3 regions of the Paenibacillus sp. J22R98 genome follow, and region 2 is predicted to be linked to each of the others. Evidence: riboswitches for the same ligand, from Rfam matches in the RefSeq annotation. Region 2 holds a riboswitch; each other region holds the start of a gene.
What was found. Region 2 has a riboswitch for cyclic di-GMP ahead of AC50Y3_RS20365 (ATP-binding protein). Riboswitches for the same ligand answer to the same signal wherever they lie in the genome.
Positions count from the first base shown of each region.

Region 1 (2,202 bases), on a different contig from region 2:
ACGCATACGACTATAAGGATCGATTCCCACCGATAAAAGATCGTATCAAAGAACATCCCATAATGATAAGCCGAGCCCCCCAGCACGATAGCCACGGCCAGCGCGGCTAATCCCGTCAACCCACTTCGCATAACCACTTCCCCTTTTACTCGAACCCCAACGCATGAATTCCGTTATTTTTCCAATTGTACCATAATTAATAGGCTGACTATAAAAAAGAAGACGCTGCCGGATCACGATCATCCGTTCAAACGCCTTCTTATATTTGCAACGCGGAAATCGCGTTTATCTGCCCTTCTTAGCTGTTGCTTTCTCCTGTTTAAGCTTGAAATAGGCCTCTATTTGCATGCGCAGTAAATACGCTCGAAGCGCCCGCTGCTGCTGCTCGTCCAAATCGAGAAAGCGAGCTCCATAAAACTTCCACTCACTTCCATCTTCCTTGCGGATAATTTCAACTTCACAATCCAGCTTGAAGCCAAGCGATAAACTCGCGATGAGGGTATCGCCTTTTACTAGTGTCGGAGGGCTCATTAGTGAGAAGCCCACGCCGGTATCGCTTATATTACGCAGCTCTATATCGAAGCTATCTGTAGCTTCAATCGTTATTTTATCCCCTTTGGAGCCTTCGACCTCTTGCGAATAGGTACGCGATATCGTTCCTCTCGCCTCAATATCAATACGCGGCGATTCCCGTTTCTCTTCAAGTCCCGCAAGCGAGCGAGCCGGGAAAATAACCGCGATAGAACCTTCTGCCTTCGCAATAATCGTCGATTGCAGCCGGTGAATGCCGACAGGTGAATAGACGGTTAAACTAACCGGTTCACCGAGCTCGAAGTTTTTGAATTCCGTCAGTTCGATCTCCATCATTTCGCCTTCTGCATGGGCAAGCACGCCAGTGGCAACATAGCCGTCTTTCTCAACCATCGTACGGCTGTGCAGCAGTGCTTTCATGGCAAAGGTTGGTTTGCCTGATCCGATTCGTTCATTCATGCCTGACATTTACTTTCCTCCTTCACATATGAAGAAACGCTCCCGCAACGACAGTACGGCGCTAAAAAACAGAAAAAGCGCTTCCTCATGCAATACTGGAGCCGCTTCCTTAACCACGAGATAACTCGGGGGTTCATTTCGGCAGTCAGGCTGTCATTCGTTCGCTACTAAAATGATGAGCGGACATTTAGACCCTTTAACTTTGCGTCCTTACCTTTCGATAAGTTTGCCAGTATCGATGATATGCAGTTGTCAGCAGAATGCTAACCTATCTACAGTTCTTTCACGATCATTAATTTATGTTGGTCTTTGAGGTCGATCTGATAGGCTGCAGCAGGCGCTGTTCCGTCAGGCTCTCGGATAATCCGAACCGTTGGACGATGAACCGCGAGCGGGTCGTTCACAGCAACGACGGCAACTTGCCCTGAGCTGAGCAGTACCGTTGTCGCGACCGGATAAATGGAAATATGCTTACAGAAAATCTTGATTAAATCCAGATCAAAATAGGTGTTTCCTGCAGCAAACAAAAACTCAATCGCTTCCGATGGTGTATAACGTTTCCGATGCGGCCTGGGAGAGGTCAGCGCATCATAGACATCCGCGATCGCTACGATCTGAGCGTATTCATGAATGGCCTCCCGCTTAAGCTTACGCGGATAACCCGAACCATCATAGCGCTCGTGATGCTGCAGCGCGCAATGAGCCGAAAGCAAACTAATATCATGCTGCGCCCGAATGATGTTGAAGCCATCCTCGGTATGTTTCTCCATGAGCATCCGCTCGCTTGGCGTTAATGCCGTCGTCTTGGTCAAAATCTCTTTGGGCAGCCGTGTCATTCCGATATCGAATAACATCGCACCCATGCCAAGCTCTTCGAGCTGCGTACGGTTATACCCTCTGGCCAATCCCATGATGCCTGCCAGAATCGTGACATTCAGGGAATGGTGGAACAAGTAGCTGTCTGCCACGTGAATGTTAGTTAAGCTAACCATTACATCTTCACGTCTAATGAGGTCCTGCATAATATCGCCGAATACTTTACGGAAGGTGCGGCCAAGCTCGGGGGCTATCGTTCGCCCTTTCGTAACCTGTTGGTCCATGAGCGTATTCATCGTCTTGTAAATCGTATCCGATGCTGCTTTGTGCGTGCTGTCTTGAATAGCCGTAGTCGGCTCTAAACCCTCTGTCAGGGGATCATCAATGAAAAGCATG
Region 1 is NZ_JBXENW010000002.1:651,300-653,501, reverse strand. Features, by position in the region: gene AC50Y3_RS08380 (O-antigen ligase family protein) at 1-131, opposite strand, end outside; gene AC50Y3_RS08375 (PilZ domain-containing protein) at 286-999, opposite strand; cyclic di-GMP riboswitch class I at 1,128-1,231, opposite strand; gene AC50Y3_RS08370 (HD-GYP domain-containing protein) at 1,263-2,202, opposite strand, start outside.
Region 1: another riboswitch for cyclic di-GMP. It lies ahead of AC50Y3_RS08375 (PilZ domain-containing protein); the one in region 2 lies ahead of AC50Y3_RS20365 (ATP-binding protein).

Region 2 (2,202 bases):
AGTCGTTCTTGGCCGCGCTTACCACAAGTTGTCCCAAAACGAAAACGCTGCGAATGCTTGGGGCCCATGGGATCCAAAACAATTCACAGTTGAAGATTCCGCTTTCGCTATGATCACAATGGAGAACGGTGCAACTGTTATCCTTGAGTCCAGCTGGGCGCTTAACTCGCTTGAAGTCGATGAGGCTAAAGTTTCCCTCAGCGGTACTAAAGCAGGCGCTGACATGAAAGACGGTCTTCGTTTCAATGGCGAGCACAACAGCCGCCTTTATGTAAACAAAGTAGAACTTAACAGCGGCGGCGTTGCTTTCTATGAAGGCGCGAGCGAAACTGCAGAAGTTCTTGAAGCAAGCATGTGGATCGATGCCGTTAAAAACGACAAAGAAACTTTCGTTAAACCAGAGCAAGCGCTTGTGGTTTCCGAAATTCTTGAAGCGATCTACGAGTCTTCCCGCACGGGCAAGGCCGTATACTTCGAGTAGAATTACAAACAAGGAAGCCGGGGATGGCGTTGTCATCCTCGGCTTTTTTTATATAATTAATGATGTTACATATATTTTGCCGATTCGACAAAATCAGCTAATCTTCTACGTATTTCGCTCTGTACAGTTCCGCAAAAAAACATATAATGAGAATTAAATCCAGTCATTAGAAGAATTTTACAACTAAATACCTAAGTTAAAGGCAAACCATTTGGAAACTATGGGACGCAAAGCCATGGCCTAAGGGATCACTCCTTGTGATGCTAAGGTAGACAAGGTTGCCGAGTAGATGTCATCCATCCTATTCGGGTGGTTTTTTATTGCCAATTTGCAAACAGCATGCTAAGTCAATGAACCGGAGGAAGGTTGGCATGGCATCCATCGCACTCGTCGCCATTTCATTTGTACTCGTATTCAGCTCTTCTTTAATCCTCTTTCATCTCTATCGGCGTATTCATGCAGCCGGGTACACAACTTTCTTCTGGCTTATGAGTGCGGCCTTTGTATTTGGTATCGGGGTGTGGTCCATGCACTTTGTGGCACTGCTGGCCTATCCATTCCCGGTTAAAGTGATGTACCATTTCGGTTATGTGTTTCTCTCCATGGGTGTGCTAATCACCTTGTCAGCGCTGGCGCTAATCTTGTTTGAGCGTGCTGCGCAGCGACAACGGACGAGCCTGCTCGTTCTAGGCAGCTTGGTTCAGACGGGCGGCATCGTAGCGATGCACTATATTGGAATGAAAGCAATCAAAGCCCATGCGACGCTCCACTACGAATCAACTACAGGTTTCCTATCCATCATCGTTCTGTCCGTTGTGCTGGGTTTCGTATTCACAAGTCAGCATCGCTTCCACAAACTAAGCCGTAAGCGGCAGTTAGTCCACGCTTTACTCCTTTCCGCAGCTGTTGAATTTCTTCATTATAGCAATATGCCAATGATGCATGGCATCACTTCACTGCGTGCGGGCGAATCGGTGGCATTATCGCAAAATCAATTCTTTCTTGCCATTAGCATTAGTTTGATCGTATCCGTAATCTGCATGTATTCGATCGTCATCATGATGATCGACAGCCGTTTGAAGCAGAGCGAAGAGCGTCTGAAACGGATGAATGAAGCGTATTCGCACATCTTGGATTCCGTGGCAGAGGGCATCTACCGGGTGGACGAGCGGGGCAAAGTCATCTTTTGGAATCAAGCAGCTGTCCATTTAACCGGGTTCGAGGCTTCTGATGTACTTGGGCGAAAGATTGGACTGCGGGCCTTACAGACAGAGGGCGAGGAATGGGATCCCATCGAGAGGGTTACACGCACAGGCAGTGCTGAATATATAGCGGATGATTTGTTCCGACGCAAGAATGGGTCGACATTTCCGGTGGAATATCATATCACGCCGATGCAGGGTAAAGGCGAGCAAGCCGGTGTCGTCATTAACTTTACCGATCTGACGCAGCGCAAGGCGCAAGAGTCGTTTATCGTGGAATCGGAGAAGCTTTCGATGGCAGGCCAGCTTGCAGCTGGGATTGCACATGAGATTCGAAATCCGCTCACGGCGATTAAAGGATTTATGAAGCTATTTCAAAACGGCATGAACAAAATGGAGTATGTTGCCATTATTAGTTCTGAAGTCGTTCGAATGGAAGGCATCATCAAAGAGCTGCTTCTGCTTGCGAAGCCGCAAATCAGCCGGTTTCAAGCGACCAATCTATGTGACCTTCTGGCT
Region 2 is NZ_JBXENW010000007.1:210,063-212,264, reverse strand. Features, by position in the region: gene AC50Y3_RS20370 (Gfo/Idh/MocA family protein) at 1-481, shown strand, start outside; cyclic di-GMP riboswitch class I at 673-767, shown strand; gene AC50Y3_RS20365 (ATP-binding protein) at 853-2,202, shown strand, end outside.

Region 3 (2,202 bases), on a different contig from region 2:
GCCGTCGTTTGCTCAGACAGCTTGCGTACCTCATTCGATACGACAGTAAACCCGCGGCCATGCTCGCCTGCCCTCGCCGCTTCGATTGCCGCATTCAGCGCCAGCAGACTGGTTTGGGAAGCGATGTCTGTAATTAAACTTGTAATATCATCTATTTCCTGCGAACGCTGACCGAGCAGCTTTACTTTGGTTGCGGACTCTTGAACGGCATTGCTCATCGATGTCATCTGCCGGACGGCCTTCTGAATGGCTTCATTCCCATTATCAGCCTCTGTCGCCACCTCATTCGAGAAATTAGAAACCGTAGCCGACGTTTCGGCGATGGTATGAATGTCGCGGAGCATCTCTCCGATCACCTTCTTGCCAGTTCGCGCGCCATTCTCCTGCAAATTCGCCGTAGCATCCACCAGCTGCATCGTTTGCACGATATCGCCTGCCAAGAGATTGAGCGTGGCCGCGTTGCAGCTAAGCTCCTTAGAGTTCATGAGCACCTGGTCCGAGGTTTCTGTCACATTCTCGATAATTTGTTTGACGGCTGCTTGAATTTTCTGTTGTTGAGCCGATTCCAGTGCATGGATGAACGCTCTGCGAGTCACGATCTGATAGGTAACGGCGCCGATAAACAAGATAACAAATACGATGTGAATGGAGACCATTGCCAGCGAGTAATCGCTGGTTCCGTAGACGAGTTCAGGGAAAAGCAGGAAGCCGAGTACGTGCTGAAGTGCGAAGATGACGGTGCTAACGAGAAGCATTGCGATGAGGTCGTAGTACAAAATAATGGCGAGTACCATAAAGATGGAGAAGTGGTATTCCACCATGCCGTTTCCGCCTGCGATGATGGAAATGCTGCTGAAGGTGAGCGACAGCGTCATGAGAAGCGGTACGGTCTGCTGCTCCTTCTGAAAACGCATGCATAATCCGGCAAGCAGTAAGAAAATAATCGGTAAAGCGAAGAACGTTTGATTCAGGTAGGAGTGAAGCATAGAGCCGTTCCTATCTGGGTGATGATCATGCTGCATGGACAAACCGAGCCAATCGAATGCGTGTACTAGTAACGATAAAAGCACAATGATTGTAGAAATGAAAAGCATGACACGGTTTTTCTCCCTAAGCATACAAAGAGCCTACCTCCCAATATTTGTATACATATAAAAAGAGTCCACCCGTGTAAGGATGGACTCCTTTTCACTCGGTAACCTGTCCACCATGGCATCTGTATCGATGCTTTAGGCCTAGGCTTTGCGTCCCAACATTTCCATTGGTTTGCCTTTGTCATATGAATAAGTAGTTGGATCTCTATAGTGATTATTAGGTTAACATGGTTAATTATAGGAGAGAAAATCCCTATTTGTACATAGCGTATTTTGTAAGGTTTTGTCGAATTTGTCAGATCATCTCTTCTGCTCTCACTACTTCGTCGAACTTGGCGGCTGTAATGAGCCCGCTTCGGATCGCAGCCTCGCGCAGCGTCAGGCCTTCCTTATGAGCAGCCTTCGCAATGGCCGCCGCATTCTCATAACCGATATGAGGATTAAGCGCCGTAACGAGCATCAGCGACTCGTTGAGATGCCGGGCGATTGCTTCCCGATTCGGCTCAATGCCAACCGCACAGTGCTCATCGAAGGAGCGGATCGCATCGCTGAGAATTCGGGTCGACTGCAGGAAGTTGTGAATAATGACAGGCTTGAACACATTCAGCTCGAAGTTCCCTTGGCTGGCCGCGAAGCCGATCGCCGCGTCATTGCCCATGATCTGACAGACGACCATGGTCAGCGCCTCACACTGCGTCGGGTTGACCTTCCCCGGCATGATGGAGCTGCCCGGCTCATTCTCCGGGATCCGAATCTCGCCAATCCCGCAGCGCGGACCGCTTGCGAGCCAGCGAACGTCGTTGGCAATCTTCATTAAATCGGCGGCGAGCGCTTTAATTGCGCCGTGCACGAAGACGATCTCGTCATGGCTCGTCAGTGCGTGAAATTTGTTCGGCGCACTTATGAATTGCTTGTCTGTGAGTCGGCTGATCTCCGCCGATACCTTCTCGCTAAAGCCCGGCGGGGCATTCAGTCCCGTGCCCACGGCTGTACCGCCGATCGCAAGCTCTCGCAGTTCTTCGCGGCTTGCTCTAATATTCCGTTCCCCTTTCTCCAGCATCCGGACCCAGCCGCTGATCTCCTGGCCAAGCGTGAGCGGTGTGGCATC
Region 3 is NZ_JBXENW010000013.1:108,531-110,732, forward strand. Features, by position in the region: gene AC50Y3_RS27655 (methyl-accepting chemotaxis protein) at 1-1,118, opposite strand, end outside; cyclic di-GMP riboswitch class I at 1,192-1,281, opposite strand; gene fumC (class II fumarate hydratase) at 1,390-2,202, opposite strand, start outside.
Region 3: another riboswitch for cyclic di-GMP. It lies ahead of AC50Y3_RS27655 (methyl-accepting chemotaxis protein); the one in region 2 lies ahead of AC50Y3_RS20365 (ATP-binding protein).